3 regions of the Streptomyces sp. B15 genome follow, and region 3 is predicted to be linked to each of the others. Evidence: riboswitches for the same ligand, from Rfam matches in the RefSeq annotation. Region 3 holds a riboswitch; each other region holds the start of a gene.
What was found. A riboswitch is a leader RNA that binds a small molecule or an ion and turns the genes downstream of it on or off. The one in region 3 is predicted to bind cobalamin.

Region 1 (5,966 bases), on a different contig from region 3:
CGGCTGCGCGACGGTCGTCGCCTCGGCTCGCTCCCCGCCGAGGAGGTGCTCGCCCGCGTCCGCGCACTCGTCGCAGGCCACAGCACCGAGCTGTGGTGAGCGGAGCCGCCGGTGCCCCGCTGGGAGCCGCCGGTGCCCCGCCGGAGAGCCGTCGGCGCCCGGCGGTGTGCGGGCTCAGCGTGCCGCGTAGCTCAGCAGCCGGTCGGCGCGTGGCGTCAGGCAGCAGCTCGCGCAGCGGACCGCCTCCGCGCTGGTGTAGTAGAGGCAGCAGGTGTTGCGCAGATAGCACAGCCGTCCGGTGCCGTCGGTGCGGGTGACCTCGGCCAGCTCGCCGAGCCGGGCCAGCTCGGGGCGCGGGCCGACGAACTCGGCCCAGCTCCGGGCCAGTTCGCCGACGGGGCGGGGCGCGGCGGCGCTCAGCCCGGCGGAACTCAACGCGGTGGCGCAGCCGTGGGCCACTCCGCCGTGCAACTGCCGCAGTCCGGCACGGGTGGCGCGGTGCAGCGCGGCGGCGAGCGGCAGCAGATGGGTGTCGAGCACGGCCTCGTGGAGGGCGGCCAGCGTGGCCCCGCGGTCCTCGGCGGGGGCCGCGAGCAGGCGCGGCACCCGTAGCCGCACGCCCGCGATGCCGTGACGGCCCGGCCGCACCAGCACGTTGTGCGGCCGTACGTCCCATACACGGCCGTCGAGCACCCAGCCGAGCATCGCGGCCGCCGTCACCCGCCCCGCGTACACGGCGATCGAAGTGAGCGCGGCCGCGTGCGCCGTGCGATGTCCGCTGCCCTCCCATTCGGCGCTCAGCAGTCGCCGCAGCTCGGCGGAGTCCGGGTCCGGGAGGCGGTCGGCGGCCAGCCACCCGTCCGCCTCCTGGTCGGCGGCGGGTGGGTCACCCGGCAGCATGTGGTAGCGCGGGCCGTACGCCGAGGCGAGATCCGTGAGGGCGGTCAGCGCCGTCAACTCCTCCAGCGGCTCGTGCTCGGGTTCCGGTTCCCGCTCATGCGGACCGCTCATCCCGCACCCCCTTCTTCGGCGGCAGGTACACCACGGTCGGGGCGCCGGTCTCCGGGTGGACGCCCACCTCGGCCCGTACCCCGTACACCTGGGCGAACAGCGCCGGGGTCAGCACCTCTTCCGGCGTCCCGTGCGCCACTACCCGCCCTGCCTCCAGTACGTACAGCCGGTCGCAGAAGTACGCGGCGAGGTTGAGGTCGTGCAGGGCCAGCAGGCCGGTGGCGGGCAGGTTCCGCACCAGCGCCAGCAGCTCCCACTGGTAGCGCACATCCAGGTGGTTGGTCGGTTCGTCCAGCACGAGCAGCGCGGGCTCCTGCACCAGGGCGCGTGCCACCACCACCCGCTGCCGCTCACCTCCGGACAGCTCGTCGAAGGGACGCCCGGCCAGCTCCGCGGCACCCGTCCGCTCCAGCGCGGTGGCGACCCGCGCGGCGTCCTGCGCCGTGTCGCCCTCCCAGAACCGCTTGTGCGGGGAGCGGCCCATCGCCACCACCTGCCGTACGGTCAGCCCGAATCCGCCGCCCGCGTCCTGCGGTACGGCCGCCACCCGGCGGGCCCGCGCCTTGACGCTCAGCGCCGCCGTGTCGTCGCCGTCGAGAGTGATCCGCCCGCCGGTGGGCCGCAGCGTCCCGTAGACGCACCGCAGCAGCGTGGTCTTGCCGCTGCCGTTGGGGCCCACCACACCGACAGTCTCGCCGGGCACGGCCTCCAGCGTCACCCCGTCGAGCAGGGCGCGCCCCCCGGCCACCTCGTAGGACACCTCCTCGGCGCGCAGCGCGCACGCCCCGCTCACCCGGCAACCCCCTCGGTGCGCTGCGAACGCCGCAGCATCCACAGGAAGAACGGCCCGCCGGTGAGCGCCGTCAGCACGCCGACCGGGATCTCCTCGGGCGCGGCGACGGTACGTGCCGCCAGGTCCGCCAGGACGAGGAACGCCGCCCCGCCCAGTGCCGCGACCGGCAGCAGCGCGCGGTGGCCGGCGCCGACCGCCATCCGGGCGGCGTGCGGCACCATCAGCCCGACGAAGCCGATCGCGCCGCTCACCGTCACCAGCACCGCCGTCACCAGGGACGCCAGGACGAACACCGCCGCGCGGAAGCGCCCGGTGTCCAGGCCGAGCACCATGGCGCCCTCCTCCCCGGCCAGCAGCAGGTCCAGCGGCCTGGCCAGCGCCAGCAGCAGGAGGAGACCGGCGGCCAGCACCAGTGCGGGCAGCGGCAGGGTGTGCCACCGGGCCTGGCCCAGACCGCCCAGGGTCCAGAAGAGAATGGCCCGCAGATGCTCCTTCTCCGCGGAGGTCACCAGCAGCAGGCTCGTCAGCGCGGACAGCACGTATTGCACCGCCACTCCCGCCAGTACCAGCCGTCCCGTCGTCAGGGTCGCCGACGTTCCGCCGCGCCGCGCCATCGTGTACACGACGACGAGCGCGAGCATCGCCCCGGCGAAGGCGCCCATCTGCATCGAGAGCGCGCCGACGCCGAGCACGACGACCACGACGGCACCCGTGGAGGCGCCGGAGGAGATGCCCAGCAGATACGGGTCCGCCAGCGGGTTGCGCACCAGGGCCTGCAACACCGTGCCGACCAGGGCGAGTCCCGCTCCCACGACCGCCGCCAGCAGCACCCGCGGCAGCCGCACATCCAGCACGATCGTGGCGAACGGACCCGGCTGCGAGCGGCCCGTCAGCGCCGCCAGCACCTCCCCCAGGGGAATGCGCGCCGAGCCCAGCGCCAGCCCGGCCAGCGCCCCGGCGACGAGTACGGTGACGAGCGCCGTGGCCACCAGCGTGCACCGCGTTCGCGAACCGATGGGCACGGTGCTACTCCGCGCCGTCGCGGTCCGGGTGCAGCTGGTGGGCCAGCTCGTCCACCGCGTCCGGTACACGCGGCCCCAGGACGGCCGAGGAGAGCGGCAGCACGGCGAAGCGCTTGTGCTCGATGGCCGGCACGTCGGCCAGTGCCGGGTCGTTCAGCAGCCGTTTCTTCTTCTGGGCGACGGTCGTGCCGCCGTAGTCGTAGATCACCACGACCTCGGGCTTGCGCTGCACGACCTTTTCCCAGGAGACGTCGGCGAAGTTCTTGTCGACATCCGCGAAGACGTTGCGGCCACCGGCCCGGCGCAGGATCTCGTTGCCGATGCCCGTACCTCCCGCCGTGAAGGCGGCGCTCTCACCGCTGTCGTAGACGAACACCGGGGTGCGCTCGACCCCCTTCAGCCGCTCGGCGGTGTCCGCCAGCTGCCGGTCCTGCTTCTTGATCAGTGCCTCGGCGCGGTCGGGTACGCCGAAGGTGCGGCCGATCTCGCGGATCTCCCGGTGCAGGGTGGCGATGCCGACGTCCTTGGTGCAGTCCTCCACGTTGAGGCGGGTCTTGATGCCGCTGTCCACCAGGGCCGCGCGCTCCCGGCCCTCCGTCTTGTCGAAGGCGCTGGCGTAACCGCCGTAGACGAAGTCCGGGTTGGCGGCCAGCAGCGTCTCCTTGGACGGGTACTTCTTGGCCAGCACCTTGATGCCGCGGTACGCCTTCTCGTAGCGGGGCAGGATCCGGTCGTCGAGGAAAGCGGTGCCGGCCATCCGGTTCTGGAGGCCGAGTGCCAGCAGGATCTCGGTGACGTGCTGGTTCATGGTCACAGCGCGCCGGGGCGGCTCGGTGAAGGTGGTCTTCACCCCGCAGTTGTCGACCGTGTACGGAAACCCCTTCGCGGAGCTGCCGGTCTTCGTGCCCTCACCGCCGGCGCCGCCCGCACAGGCGGTGAGGGATATCAGCAGCAGCGAGGCGAGCGCCGCGCGGCGGGTGCGGCGCGGCGCGGCCGGTCCCGGACAGGTCATGGGTGTCTCCTCAAGACATCGTCGTCGGCGGGCACGAGCCGCACCCCGTGCACCTCGCCACGGTCGGGGGGCACGGGGGCGGCCCCGGTGGGGCGGGGTGCGGCCCCGCTGCCGGGGACGACGGCCTTGGCACCGTGTTCCGGCCTCACTTGGCGAGCCCGGGCTCACGCGGAGGGCGTGCTGCCTTCTCGGGCGCGGGGCAGCCGTCGGTCGGCTGCGGCACTTCGGGGTGCTGCCGGGGGCGGCCGGGGGCCGCTCCCGCGCCGGAGGCCTTGGTCGTGGAGTGGGCACCGCAGCCGGCGGTGCCCAGGACGAGTGCCAGGGCGAGGCCCGGCACATGTGCGTGGATACGGCGCGGTCGGCGCATGGCCAGCTGATCCTTCTCCGTCGTAAGGCCCAGTCGCGGGGCCCGGCGTGCCACCACGCCCGGGGCTGTCCGGGCGCGGGTGCCAGCAGGTCTTCGGGCTCGGGACTGTGGGAGCGTGCGCCTTCCCAGGGAGGAGGTCCCCAGTGGCCTCGTGCACGCCCCAGTCCCACACCGCTGCGCGTCAGCTCCGGATTCACACCGGATTCCCTGACCCGTTCAAGGGTTTGACTGGCGGCTGCAACGTACCACGCGGGCGGCAGACGGCAGGAACGGGGGAGAGGTGACAAAAGGGACCCCGGGGCTTTGCCCGGCCCCGGGGTCCTGGGTGCCGTTCGTTCGCACGTCCCAGCGGTTCATGGGCGGATCGTTCGGCGATGTCCTCGCGTGGAGCCACTCCACCACGGCGGCATGTGGAACCGCCGGCCGGGTTCGAACCGGCGTCTCGAGGTCGTCACCGCCCCGGTTGCCGGACGATGAACGGCGATGCTGAGCGTGGAGCGAGAGGTTGAGTTTGACCGGCACCCTGGCTCTGGCAGGGCCGCCGGGGGTTCACACATCAGCTTCAGCTTCAGCTTTGCGCTCCTGGCGCACCCCGGGCCGAAGTCGTCGAAACCCCGGCCCGGGGAGTCTTCGGTTGTTGTGCCGGCGCCGGCACCGGCGCCTTCGCGCCTCAGGCGAACAGGTAGCCGAAGACGGCGTCCCCGACGCGCTGGTCGCTCACCTCGGTCCCGTTGGCCTCCTCGCGGGCGAACTTCACCGCCGCGGCCAGTTTGTCCAGTCGCTCCAGCAGTTCGTTGATCCGCCGGGCGGGCAGGGCGCCGGAGTACTTGACCGTGGTCCAGTAACCGACCGGGATGTCCTCGTAGTAGACCTCGACCTGGGCCGGGTGCTTCTCCGTGGCCTCCGCCTTCACATGGTTGCGCGGCACCTTCTTGGTGCGGACGGTGCGGACCTGCTCGGTCTTCCACCAGTCCGTGGAGGGGTCCTTCTCCCACGCCTCGGCGCCGTCCAGCACCGGCAGCTTCCGCAGGAACGAGCCGAGCTCGCCCAACTGCTTCTCCAGGAACAGCAGATAGGAGACCGGCACCTGGGACAGGACCGTGCGTCCGTCGACGACGACATCCGCGCGAGCCGTGAGGTTCGCCCAGTCCTTCGTCGCCGTCACATCGAACAGCCGGGTCAGGATCTTCGCCGTTTCCTTCAGCACATCCTCGGCCTTGACCTGGACCCGCGTCGACTCCGGCGGAAGCTGCTCGCCCTCTTCGTCCTTGGGCTGGTACGTACGCGAGATCCCGGCCAGCATCTGCGGCTTCGTCAGCCCGTGCTGCGCCTGCGCCAGGTCCTGGGCCACCTTGGACTTGACGCCCTTCTCCACTGCGATGATCTGATTCAGCTTCGCCACGATCGCGAACCTAGCAGCCCAACATCGCCCCGCACCACGGATTTTGTTCGACAGCTCGGTAACAGGGCGGGTCCCACGTCCGGGTGAAAAAGGATGCTCATCGCTCTGCCCCGGGTAGGCAAAGGCAGCACCGATTCGACGAGCTGTGGGGATACCAAGACGTTGTCGCAACCCTTCGAACTGCCCGACTTCTACGTGCCCTACCCCGCCCGTCTCAACCCGCACGTCGACCAGGCGCGGGCCCATTCCCGGCAGTGGGCACGGCAGATGGGGATGCTGGAGGGGTCCGGGGTCTGGGAGACGGCCGACCTGGACGCGCACGACTACGCGCTGCTGTGCGCCTACACCCACCCCGACGC
Region 2 (5,966 bases), on a different contig from region 3:
TGACCGCCATGAGGGCGACGACCGGCAGGCGCACGCCCCGCCACCCCGCGACTGCCCCTGCCTTCGCCCCCGCCCCTGCCCTGGGCCTGGGCCTGGGCCTGGGCCTGGGCCGGGGCAGGAGCGGCTCCGGCGCGGTGGCGCCGTGCGCCGTCCGGGCCGTCACAGCTGCTGCCTCTTGCGGCGACCGCTGAGCAGGATGCCGAAGCCGGCGCCGATGGCGAGACCGACCAGGATGAAGGCCCAGACGGGGATGGTGGTGCCGTCGTCCTTCTTGTCGGAGGAGGAGTCCGCGTCGTCCGACGGCATCTTTGCGGGCTTCGGGCCGGTGTCGCCGAGGCGGGAGAGGAGATCGGTCCCGCCGAGCTTCGTGGGGTCGCCGCCGGCGGCGCGGGAGGCGAGCATGAGGGAGCTGATGGCGGCCGGGTCGTTCTTGGCCTTGTCCCACTTGTTCACGTTGTCCGCGAGCCACGTCAGGGAGGACCTGGCCGGCTTCCGGTGGCCGCCGGCCGCCAGCGCGACGACGGCGTCCGCGGTGTTCGCGTAGTCGGGCTGCTTCTTCGTGTCGCCCGGAGTCACGGAGCTGAAGTGGCCGCCGTTCTTCTTCAGCGTCGCGGCCAGATAGGCCGCGCCCGCACCCGCCGCTTGCTTGCGGCCGCCCGGAACGCCCTTCTTGTCTCCCTCGTCGGCGTCCGCGTCGGCGTCGGTGCCCGCGTCCGAGGCGCACTTCAGTGGTGTGACCGGCTTGTCCTTGGCGTCCTTGGACAGCGGTTCGGGCAGCGCGCCTTCGCCCAGCGCGGCGAGGGAGGCGGCCGCGGTGGCGTCGTCGTTCGGGGCGAGCTCGCCCTTCTTGTCCGGTTGGTAGGCGAAGGCGCCCTGCTGGCCGGGGGCGTTCTCGATGCCCTTCGCGCCGCAGGTGAGCTGGAAGGACAGCAGCGCGTCGTAGGGAGACCTGCCGCCCTGGGCGGTGGCCTTCTCCGGGTTCCGGCCCGCCGCGTGCAGGGCGCCGATGGCCAGCGAGGTCGAATTGGCGTCCGAGGCGGCGCGCGGGGCGCTGCCCCAGCCGCCGTCCTTGTTCTGGACCGAGGTCAGCCACTCCAGGGCCTCCCGCACCGCGTCGCTCCGGCCGCCGACTGCGGCGAGGGCCTGCACGGCGAGGGCGGTCGCGTTGGTGTCCGAGGGAGTGGCGTCCGGGTCGCATTTCTTGCCGGCGTCGGCGCGGTAGGCGGTGAACGAGCCGTCGGCGCACTGCTGGCCGGCCAGCCAGTCGACGGCCTTCTTCGCGGGGACGGCACCGGCGCCGTCCAGCGCCAGCAGCGCCATCGACTGCCGCCACACCCCGTCGTACTTCGGGTCGGCCGTTCCGTAGAGCCCGTCCGGCAGCTCGGACGGCTTCTCGGCGGCATGGGGCGCGGTTGCGGCGGCGGATGCCACGGGTGCGGCTGTCGCGCACAGCACGGTGGCGGCGGCGAGGACCGTGGCGCGGCGGCGGCGCGGTGACATTGCGAGTGCCTTTCGGTGACGGAAGCGGACCGCAGCCGGGCACGGCCGCCCCGCCGAGGGGGCTCGCGACTTCGCGGCCCCGCACCGCGGCGCACCGGGCTCGGCTCCGTATACCTCGACGGGCCGGTGGCCTGGTTCGGCCACAGGAGCCCACCTCCGCCCGGGTGCTCCGGCTCGCGGCCGGTCACCTGCGCGCATACGCCGGGTCGTGGAGGACGACCCGCGGCCGGCGTACGGCGACGGGGTGACGGACCGCTCACGGTTGCGGGTCAGCGCCGGATTCGCACCGGCTTCCCCCGGTCGGAGGCGTTGTCTGGCTGTCGGCCACTGTAGCCGGACGGGCCACCGGGTCGTTCCGTCGGGCCGGTCCCGCTTCGTCCGACTCCAGATCGCGGTGGCCGTGCGGCAGGGGTCTCAGCCGGTGGCGCGGTAGGTGACCGGGGTGCTGCCGGGGACGGCCTCGGCCCGGCCGAGCTTGACCAGATGGCGCAGATGGGCCTCGGCCTCGGCCACGGCGATGTTGCGGGAGCTGAACGGGATCTCCCCCCAGGGGCGGTTCCAACGCATCGTCTCGGCGAGCTGCCAGGGGGTGAGGTCGCGCTCCGAGAGCAGTGCTCTCAGACCGGAGAGGCGCTCCGCATGGTGAGCGGTGAGCTCGTCGACCCGGGCCTGCGCGTCCGTGAAGGCGTACTGGTGTGCGGGCAGCACCTCGGCGGGCCGCAGCCTGGCTATCCGTTCGAGGGAGTCGAGATAGTCGCCGAGTGGATCGGTGCTCTCGTCGCTGTCCGGGTCCTCGTACAGTCCGATGTGCGGGCTGATCGTGGGCAGCAGATGGTCCCCGGAGAACAGCCGCCCTCCCCGGCCCGGCCCACCCGGACGGCCCCGACCACCCGAGTTGCCAGGGTCGCCGGAGCCGGAGCCGGAGCGGGCCGGGTTGCCCGGGTGCTGCTCCTCCAGGTGCAGGCACACGTGCCCCGGGGTGTGTCCCGGGGTCCAGACGGCGCGCAGCCGCCGTCCCGGCAGGGCCAGCAGCTCGTTCGGCTCGATCTCGCGGTCGGGAAGTGCGGCCCGCGCACCGGGCAGTGCTCCACCCCTGCCCTCCGCGAGGGCCGTGCGCAGCGGCGCCGTATGGGTCTCGGGGGCGCCGGCCGCCGCGAGTTTCTCGGCGAGGTAGCCGAGCCACTGGCCACGGTCCGAACGGCGGGTGCGGCGCACGACGGCGGTGTCCGCCGCGTGCATGGCGATCCAGGCGCCGGACTCCTCCCGTACCCGCGCCGAGAGTCCGTGGTGGTCCGGATGGTGGTGGGTGACCAGTACGCCGTGCAGCGCTCGGACGGAGGTGCCGCAGGCGGTGAGCCCGTCGGCGAGGGTCTGCCAGGAGGTGGGGTCGTCCCAGCCGGTGTCGATCAGCACGGGCCCCGCGTCCGTCTCGATCACATGGACGAGGGTGTGGCCGAGGGGATTGTCCGGGATGGGTACGGGGATGCTCCAGATTCCGCCCCCGTGATCGGTGACCCGGGGCCCGCGCGGGGCTGCCCGCGATCCGGCGTCCACCCGCGGTCCCCCGTCGTCGACCCGCGGTCCCTCGGCGTGCACCCGCGGTCCCTCGGCCTCGCCCCCCGGCCCCTCGTCGTCGGCCTGCGGTCCGTTCGTCATGGCGACGGCTCCCCCCGGTTCGGTGCGCGGGCGTGGCGGCCTGCGGGCCGGCAGAGGCATTGTTCCCTAGAACTAGAACTGGTACTAGTTCTGATGCGCTGTCAGGAGAGTGTCAGGTGTCACACCGACGGGTGGGGCGGAGAGGGAGGGCACGGGCATGATGGACAACCCCAGCGGAACCGGCGGCGGAATCGCGTACGCCGATCACCGGCAGCTCTACATCGGCGGGACCTTCACCGACCCGGCCGGCGGCGAGGCCATCGAGGTGGTCTCGCCGCACACCGAGCAGCCCATCGGGCGTGTCCCGCACGCCTCGCGCGAGGACGTCGACCGCGCCGTACGCGCGGCACGCGAGTCCTTCGACTCCGGGGTGTGGGCGCAGCGCCCGCTGGCCGAACGGATCGAGACGGTCACCCGCATCAAGGACGCCTTCGCCGTGCGCAGCGAGGAGATCGCCAAGGTCATCAGCGCCCAGAACGGCACCCCGTACACCTCGGCCGTCATGGTCCAGTCCCTCGCCGCGATGATGGTCTGGGACACCGCGGTCAAGATCGCCGCCCACTTCCGCCACGAGGAGCGCCGGGCCGGGGTGCTCGGTCCGCTGCTGGTGCGCCGGGAGCCGGTGGGGGTGGTGGCGGCCGTGGTGCCGTGGAACGTGCCCCAGTTCACCGCCGCCGCCAAACTGGCCCCCGCGCTGCTGGCCGGCTGCTCGGCGATTTTGAAGGTCTCGCCGGAGACCCCGCTGGACGCCTATCTGCTGGCCGAGATCGCCGACGAGGCCGGGCTGCCCCCGGGTGTGCTGTCGATCCTGCCGGCCGATCGCGAGGTGAGCGAGTATCTCGTGGGGCACCCCGGCGTCGACAAGGTGTCCTTCACCGGCTCCGTGGCCGCGGGCAAGCGGGTCATGGAGGTGGCCTCCCGCAATCTGACCCGGGTCACCCTGGAGTTGGGCGGCAAGTCGGCCGCAGTCATCCTGCCCGACGCCGATCTGGAAGCGGCGGTCGCGGGCATCACCCCGTTCGCCTGGATGATCAACGGCCAGGCGTGTGTGGCCCAGACCCGGATCCTCGCGCCGCGCAGCCGCTACGACGAGATCGCCGAGCGCTTCAAGGCCGCCGCCGACGGACTGCGGGTCGGCGATCCGCTGGATCCCGCCACCGAGGTCGGTCCGCTGGTCGCCGAACGCCAGCGTCGACGCTGCCTCGACTACATCGCCCTCGGCCAGGAGGAGGGCGCCAAGGTCCTCGCGGGCGGCGGCAGGCCGGAGTCCATGCCCACCGGCTGGTATGTCGAACCCACCCTTTTCGGGGACGTCGACAACGCCATGCGGATCGCCCGTGAGGAGATCTTCGGCCCCGTCATCTGCCTGCTGCCGTACGAGGACGAGGAGGAGGCGGTCCGTATCGCCAACGACTCCGACTACGGGCTCTCCGGCAGCGTATGGACGGCCGACACCGAACGCGGCATCGACATCGCCCGCCGTGTACGCACCGGCACCTACTCCGTCAACACCTTCAGCCTCGACATGCTCGGTCCGTTCGGCGGCTACAAGAACTCCGGTATCGGCCGGGAGTTCGGGCCCGAGGGATACGCCGAGTATCTGGAGCACAAGATGATCCACCTGCCCGCGGAAGCGTGAGTTCCCGGGAAGCGAGGGGCAGGAGTCACCGGACCGAAGACGATACGCAACGGGCCGACGGACGGCTGGGCACCGGCCCGGGATGAGGAGAGCCGATGGCTGACCGCTGGCACGTCGAGGTGGACCGGGACCTGTGTATCGGGTCGGGGATGTGCGTGGGCGGGGCGCCCGAGGAGTTCCGGCTGGATGCCGCCCGCCGGTCCCACCCCGTGGCTCCCGACCGCGAGCCTTCCGAAGAGGTGCTGGACGCCGCCGAGAGCTGCCCCGTCGAGGCCATCTCCATCACCCTGGCGGAGACGGGGGAGCCGGTCTTCCCACCGGAGGACTGACCGGACGGGAGGGGCGGGAAGCGGGACGAGGCCGGATCGGGCCGGTATTCCGTTGCCCGGAGCCGGAACGCCGGGGTAGGAACAGCCGCATGACATCTTTCGGTGCTGACAACGCTCTCGGTGCTGTTTTCCGGCCTCAGCTGCCTCCCGAACGGCTGCGGAGCGTGGTCCGCGCCGCCGACGAGGCGGGGCTGGAGCAGCTGTGGCTGTGGGAGGACTGCTTCTTGGAGAGCGGCATCGCCACGGCCGCCGCCGCCCTCGCCTGGTCCGAACGGCTCCGGGTGGGCGTGGGCCTGCTGCCGGTCCCGCTGCGGAACGTCGCGCTGACCACGATGGAGACCGCGACACTGCGCCGTCTCTTCCCCGGCCGGTTCGCGGTGGGCCTCGGTCACGGCGTACAGGACTGGATGGGTCAGGTCGGCGCACGCGTCGACTCGCCCGTCACCCTGCTGCGCGAACACCTCGACACCATGCGGGCGTTGCTGCGCGGTGAACGGGTCACGGTCGAGGGGCGCTACGTCAAGCTGGACGGGGTCGCCCTCGACTGGCCGCCGCCCGCCCGGACATCCGAAGCGGCCCCGGTGAAGGCCCCGCCAACAGCACCCGCGACAGCACCGGCGACGGACCTCGCGTCGGGCCCCGTGTCGGCCGCCGCCTCGGACACGGCGGTGCTCGCGGGTGCGCGCGGACCGCGTTCGCTGCGGCTCAGCGGCGAGGCGGCCGACGGCACGGTGCTGGACAGCAACACCACTTTCGCTGGTATCCGCCGCGCGCGGCAGCTCATCGACGAGGGACGGGCGGCGGCCGGACGCACCGACCGCCATGAGGTCGTCCACTACCTC
Region 3 (5,966 bases):
GGCCCGTCCAGGTGAGGGTCTCGGCGCTGTACACCGGCCCGCTGAAGTACGGTTCCGCGAACAGGCGTCCCTTGAGCTCCCGGCCGGTCGCCTCCTCCAAGGCGGCCACCAGCTCCGGCTCGTCGCCGACCAGCCAGACATTCTGGCTCCCGGTGCCCGCCGAGTCCTTCACAACGGCGGGCAGTCCGACCTCCTTGAGCAGCGACTCCCGCGGCTCCGTGCCGGTGCCGATGACGTCCGCGGCCCGCCCGCGCGTCAGCCCGGCATCGTGCAGGCGGTTGCGTACTGCCGCCTTGTCCCTGGTCAGCCGTAGCGCGGCCGCATCCAGCCCGGGCAGGCCGAGACGGTCCGTGAGCTCGGCGCCGACCAGCGTCCAGGTGTCGGTGGAGCTGATCAGGCCGCGCAAGCCGGGAGTGTGCCGCAGCAGGCCCGCCACCCGTTCCATGTCGAAGGTGTCGATCTCCACGACATCGAGGGCGTCCTTCGGAAGGCGCTCCAACTCGTACGTGTAGAAGGAGCGGTCGCGCGTGAGCAGCATCAGTCGCTCGCCGAGTGCGTCGGCAGCGCGCGCCAGGTGTCCGAGTCCGAAGGTGAGTGACTCCAGGCAGACGACGCTCATGCCGCTCGCCCCTTCCGGCCCGCCGGGCAGGCCGTGCGCCGCCAGGCCATCGTGGACCAGGGCATGGACATCTCCTCGGGTGCGGTGATCTCGACCGGTTTCAGTGCGGCGGGGTCCAGGGCTTCGGTGTGCCGGGCGAAGACGCGCTCGACATAGCGGTGACCGGTATCGGCGCCGACCACCAGGTGCAGCCGGTCGGGGTGGCGGCGTGCCTCGTACGTGGCGGAGAGGTATCCGGCGCCGGTGGACAGCCCGGCGAAGACGGCGTGGTCACGCAGCAGGGCGACCGTGCCGGACATGGCATGGGTGAAGTCCAGCCAGTGGAGGCTGTCGTAGAGCTGGTGGCGGACGTTGTCGAAGACGATGGACGACCCGATGCCGGCGATGATCGCCTCCGGGTCCTGGTGGTCCTGGCTGCCGAAGGTGACGCTGCCGAACGGCTGAACGCCGACCAGCCGAACCGAGGGGTCGGTGGCGCGCAGGCGTTCCACGAGGCCGCCCGTCGAGGCTCCGGAACCGACTCCGCCGACGACGGTCAACGCGGTCGCGGGGAACAGGGCCGTGATGCGGTCGGCGACCTCGTGGTAGCCGAGGTAGTGGATGTCGTCGTGATACTGGCGCATCCAGTGCCAGTCAGGGTGGTCGGCGAGGATCTCCCGCACCCGCCGCACCCGCAGCTCCTGGTCCAGCTTGAGGTTCTCCGAGGGCCTGACCTGTTCCACGGTGGCGCCGAGGATCTCCAACTGGGCGCGGGTGGTGGTGTCCACGGTGGTGGACGCCACGATGTGGCAGTGCGTGCCGTAGCGGTGGCAGGCCAGCGCAAGGGCGTAGGCGTAGATACCGCTGGAACTGTCGATCAGAGTCTGTCCCGGGCGGATCGTGCCCCGCTCCAGGAGGTGGCGGACGGCGGCGAGTGCCGAGTAGATCTTCATCGACTCGAACCGGATCAGGACGAGGGCGTCGGTGAGCCGGACGAGATCGGGGGCCTTGAGGGCGTCGGCGATGTGGGGGTGGATCACCCGTAGCCTCCTTGGGCGAAGGAACACTGGTGGCCGAGCGAGTGGAAGAAGGCGGACAGTTCCGACTTGAGTGCGGCGTCGGGGCGGTCGGGGAACAGATAGCCGATCAGGCAGCCCGTGTGGGCCACGAAGATGCCGTCGGCGCCGAACCGCTCCCGGTGCGCGAGCATGCTGTCGAACGTCGCCTTGGGCAGCACTTTCTGCGACAGGGCGGCGCTGGTGGTGGCCGCCCGTGCGACGGCGGCCGGGTCTCCGGAGGCGAACCCTTTGAGCAGGTCGGTCAGGCAGCGCCCGTATTCCTCCCCGTGCCGCCGGTAGTGCCCCAGGAGCAGGTCGGTGACGGCGGCGGTGTCCACCGTCCCGGGCTCGGTGATGTGAGCGGTGTGGAAGCCGATGTCCGTGCCCAGCCGCCGGATCACGCGGTGCCGGCCGCTGAGGTGGAGGGCGAACTCGTCGAGGAAGACACTGTCGGCACGCTCGATCGCCGCCAGGACCCCGAGGACCACGTCCGTGTCGTAGGGCAGGGCGAAGAGCCGGAACAGACAGCGCAGTGTCGCCACGATGTCGGCGGTGGAACTCGCCATCCCCACGCCCACCCGCAGATCAGAGTGGGCGCGCCAGTGGCCCGGCGGCAGCGTGAGTCCGAAGTGCTCCAGGAAGAGCCGGGCCGCTGTCGCGGACTTCTCCCCGAGGGGCAGCCGGTTCGGCGCCGCCGTCCCCGGGGTGAAGTGCACCCAGGAGTGACGGTCCACGGGAAAGGACACCACCGCGATGTCCGGCTCGGAACCCGCCCGCAGCGGGCCCTGGTACAGCTCACCCAGCGTGCCGTGGCAGACGCCGGACACCGTGCGGACGACGGGAACTCGCGCGCTCACGGGGCACGTCCTCCTCCTGGTCCCGAGCCCCGAATCACCACCGGGAAGGAGGCGCGGCACAGCGTAGGCCGTGCAGCCGTCGATACCGCCAACCCAGTCCTCGAGGTCACCGTTCACAGCCCGCACCTCACGCGCGGGCGCAGTGGCAGGTCTTCGGACTTGTGAGCCCACCCGCCGGAAAATCCGGCGGATACCTACTGGCCGTCGCTTCCCCGACCCCGCCGATCCAGGGGCCCAGTGCTGTTGACGGCGTTCGTTCCCACTCACCGCTGCGGGACAGTCCCGGATTCCCACCGGGTTCCCTCTTGCGTCGTGCCGCCCAGATCCGGTCGGACGGATGGCACGAACCGACTGCACGCCTCAGCCTAGGGTGGCCCGCGCCGCTGCGGCAGGGGGCGTATCGCCGGTTGTCCGGATGTGATCGGTGCACGGGCGGGTGCGAGGACCTCGCGGCAGCTCAGCCGGCCCGGTCAGCGCCGGAATCACTCTGGCCGGATGTCGCCTCGGCAATCCCGGCCCACTTGGTGACACTGGTTCCGGTTCGCCCCACAGGCACACAGTCCGCCGGTGTACCGCCCGGAAGGCCCAGGATGCTGTCAGAGACGAGGCCGGAGGACGACGGCACGAGCTCGCCACCCGCCCGTGACAGGCGTCCGGCGGACGGCGCCGCCTTGCGCGCCGACCTGCGGGCGGCACTGCCCGACGCGAGTGCGGCGGTCGTCGTCACGGTGGCCGTCTTCGTATTCCTCTACGCGCGCATGGAGTCGGGTGACTCGGCGACAGTCGCGGTCATGCCGTTCATGGACGACCCCGGCACGTACTGGATGTACCTGCTCAGCCAGGCGTTCGGCTGGTCGGGTCTGCTGTGGGCCTGGGGCACGGTCATGCTCGGTCTGCTGCTGTCGGGGCCGCGCCCCACCCGGCTGCCGGTCTCCCGGCAGGCCCTGGAACGCTGGCACCGCACCACGAGCCTGACCGCGATGGCCCTGATGTTTGCGCACGCGCTGATGTTCGCGGCCGAACTCGTATGCTACGAGGCCCAGTTGGCGTGGGCCGAGCGGCTGTGGGTGGGATTCGCGGACGCGTTCGTGCCCGGCTGGTACGACTCGGGCACCGGCCGGGTCGCGATCCCGATCGGCCAGGGCGCCCTGTATCTGGCGGTTCCACTCGGGCTGCTCTTCTACGTCCGGCACCGCATCGGCGCGAACACCTGGCGTCGGCTGCACCGCTTCGTGATCGTCGTCTACGTGCTCAGCGTCTGGCACACACTGCTGTACGGCACCAATGTCTGGTACGGCGAGTGGCCGCGCACCGTTCTGTGGCTACTGCAACTCCCCGTCGCTGTACTGCTGCTGTTGCGTCTGCTGCGGCCCGCCCGGCGGGCCGAACGGCTGCACGCGCCCAGGCGGCGCGAGGGGGTGTCGCTGCCGGGCTGGCTGGGGCGGGCCGCAGGCCGGGCAGCCGCAGTGGCCGCCGTGTTGGGCCTGCTGATCGTGGTGGCGTCGGGTCATGACGGCGGCCGGGAACGCCCGGCCGAGCCCCCCTCGACGGGCCCGCACGCTCCCGAGCCCGAATGATCCGGGCATCCGACCGAGGAAATGATGAGCGCCGACAGGGTGACGGTGGAACGAGGAAGCCGGTGCGAATCCGGCGCGGTTCCGCCGCTGTGATCGGTGAGCGCATCCCGTACGAGCCACTGCCCCCGCGACAGGTGGGAAGGCCGGCGGTGCGGCCGAGGCTGCCCGTTCGAGCCGTCATGTCGAGTACCGATAGCGGGTTGCGAGAGGAAGGGGTACCAAGCGGTCGGGCCAGCCCTGCTACCGGCCCGCCGGCCTCGGCCGGCGGGCGCAGGAGTCAGGCGTTGAGCCTCTTCGACTTGTCGATGGCGGCGGCAAGACGTTCCAGGACCGGGGCGAAGCCCGCGTAGCTGAAGCGCTCTTCCATCGACCAGGGAGTGAGCTGGTCGGCCTCGACCGCGGGCAGTTCGCGCCAGGTGGCCTTCTCCCGCAGCTTCTTGCGGGACGGGGCGGTGGAGCGGTTGTCGACCATGATGAGATCGGCGTGGTATTTGTCGGCCTTCTCCCAGCTCAGGAACTCCCAGAAGCCGAACTCGTCGGACTTCTTGCCCTCGACGAACTCCACGCCCAGATCCTTGAAGTAGTGCAGGTCGCTGTAGGAGTCGGGGACCGCGACGTACAGGTTGTCCGGGTCGCCGGTGATCGCCATCACCTTGAGGCCCCCCTTGGCCTTCGCTGCGGCGCGCAGGGTCTTGGCGGCTTTGTCGAAGCGTGCCTCGGCGTCCGTGACCTTCTTCGCGCTCATGTCCGCGCCGAGGGACTCGGCCAGCTCGGCGGTGCGCTTGAGCGGGTCGAGCAGGGACGTGCGGGCGATGTCGATGCCGATGGTGGGGGCGAGCCTCTGGATCTTCTCCTTGCTCTCCGGCGGGACGTACCAGAGGTCCGGCGCCGGGAACATGTTGCTGACCAGCAGGTCGGGCTTGAGGGCGGCGTACTTCTCGAGGTCGAACCGGCCGAACGCGGTTCCCAGGCTCGTCAGGTCGGAGACGTTCATGTCTCCGACCTGCGGGTTGGGCTTGCCCCCCACCGGCTTGCTTGGCCCGAAGATTCCTGTGCACTCGATGCCGTAGTCGTACAGTGCAGCCGCCGTGCTGACATAAGCGACGATCCTCTTCGGCCGATGGCCGGACTTCGCCGTACGGCCCCGGTCATCCTTGAACGACCAGGACCCGCCCTCCGCGTCCCCTCCCGCCCGGGAGCCGCTGTCCTTGTTGTCGCCGCAGGCGCTGAGCAGCGGAGCGAGGGCGAGTGCGCCTCCGGCGGCGAGCAGTCGGCGACGGGAGGGCGTGGACAGGGCGGCGGGCCGGGAGGTCGCTGGGTGCATGGGGAGCTTCTTTCGCGCGGGAGAGTGGCAGGGGAGTGGTGGGATTCAGCCAAGCCCTCAAGAAAAACAAGGGAAGGCTAACCTAACTTCCCATTCGGCGGTACTCTCCGCGATCCGCACGGCCGCCCACCACCCCGACCGTGGGACGCTGGCGTGTTCTACGGCTCCCGGCGCCCGGTCACCGCACGGCGCACCCTGCCCAAGACGCCGGGGAGCAGTAACGGACGTTGATATGTCTTCCGGTGCCACCCCGCACCCCGCCACCCCGTACCCGCCAGCTCGAAGCGATATCCGCTGCCCCAGGCCTGGGCCTCATCGCCCTTGACCTTCGAGCCGAGTCGAAGGTTTACCGTCGGTTCGTGAGCACCATGCGGATCTCCCAGCTCGCCGAGCGCTCCGGCGTTCCGGCCACCACGCTGCGGTTCTACGAGAGCGCCGGGCTGCTGCCCGCCGACCGGTCCCCGGCCGGCTACCGCCTCTACGGCGAGGACGCCGTCGAGCGCCTCGCGTTCATCGGCGCAGCCAAGAACCTCGGACTGCCGCTGGAGGATG

Region 1: it holds a riboswitch for cobalamin, as region 3 does, so the genes downstream of both, KBY19_RS16480 (hypothetical protein) here and KBY19_RS32175 (hypothetical protein) in region 3, are expected to answer to the same signal.
Region 2: it holds a riboswitch for cobalamin, as region 3 does, so the genes downstream of both, KBY19_RS21505 (prenyltransferase/squalene oxidase repeat-containing protein) here and KBY19_RS32175 (hypothetical protein) in region 3, are expected to answer to the same signal.

Annotation. Positions count from the first base shown of each region.
Region 1 is NZ_JAGPXJ010000031.1:34,397-40,362, reverse strand. Features, by position in the region: gene thrS (threonine--tRNA ligase) at 1-99, shown strand, start outside; gene KBY19_RS16500 ((2Fe-2S)-binding protein) at 175-1,011, opposite strand; gene KBY19_RS16495 (ABC transporter ATP-binding protein) at 995-1,786, opposite strand; gene KBY19_RS16490 (iron ABC transporter permease) at 1,801-2,826, opposite strand; gene KBY19_RS16485 (ABC transporter substrate-binding protein) at 2,831-3,838, opposite strand; gene KBY19_RS16480 (hypothetical protein) at 3,984-4,205, opposite strand; cobalamin riboswitch at 4,272-4,453, opposite strand; tRNA gene KBY19_RS16475 (tRNA-OTHER) at 4,617-4,690, opposite strand; gene KBY19_RS16470 (hypothetical protein) at 4,876-5,607, opposite strand; gene KBY19_RS36515 (germacradienol/geosmin synthase) at 5,770-5,966, shown strand, end outside.
Region 2 is NZ_JAGPXJ010000049.1:194-6,159, forward strand. Features, by position in the region: partial or broken gene KBY19_RS21500 (hypothetical protein) at 1-34, opposite strand, end outside; gene KBY19_RS21505 (prenyltransferase/squalene oxidase repeat-containing protein) at 160-1,500, opposite strand; cobalamin riboswitch at 1,663-1,797, opposite strand; gene KBY19_RS21510 (MBL fold metallo-hydrolase) at 1,915-3,156, opposite strand; gene KBY19_RS21515 (aldehyde dehydrogenase) at 3,317-4,795, shown strand; gene KBY19_RS21520 (ferredoxin) at 4,891-5,124, shown strand; gene KBY19_RS21525 (LLM class flavin-dependent oxidoreductase) at 5,214-5,966, shown strand, end outside.
Region 3 is NZ_JAGPXJ010000115.1:4,507-10,472, forward strand. Features, by position in the region: gene KBY19_RS32165 (ATP-grasp domain-containing protein) at 1-619, opposite strand, end outside; gene KBY19_RS32170 (cysteine synthase family protein) at 616-1,638, opposite strand; gene KBY19_RS32175 (hypothetical protein) at 1,635-2,513, opposite strand; cobalamin riboswitch at 2,661-2,820, opposite strand; gene KBY19_RS32180 (ferric reductase-like transmembrane domain-containing protein) at 3,104-4,090, shown strand; cobalamin riboswitch at 4,100-4,278, shown strand; gene KBY19_RS32185 (ABC transporter substrate-binding protein) at 4,368-5,414, opposite strand; gene KBY19_RS32190 (MerR family transcriptional regulator) at 5,783-5,966, shown strand, end outside.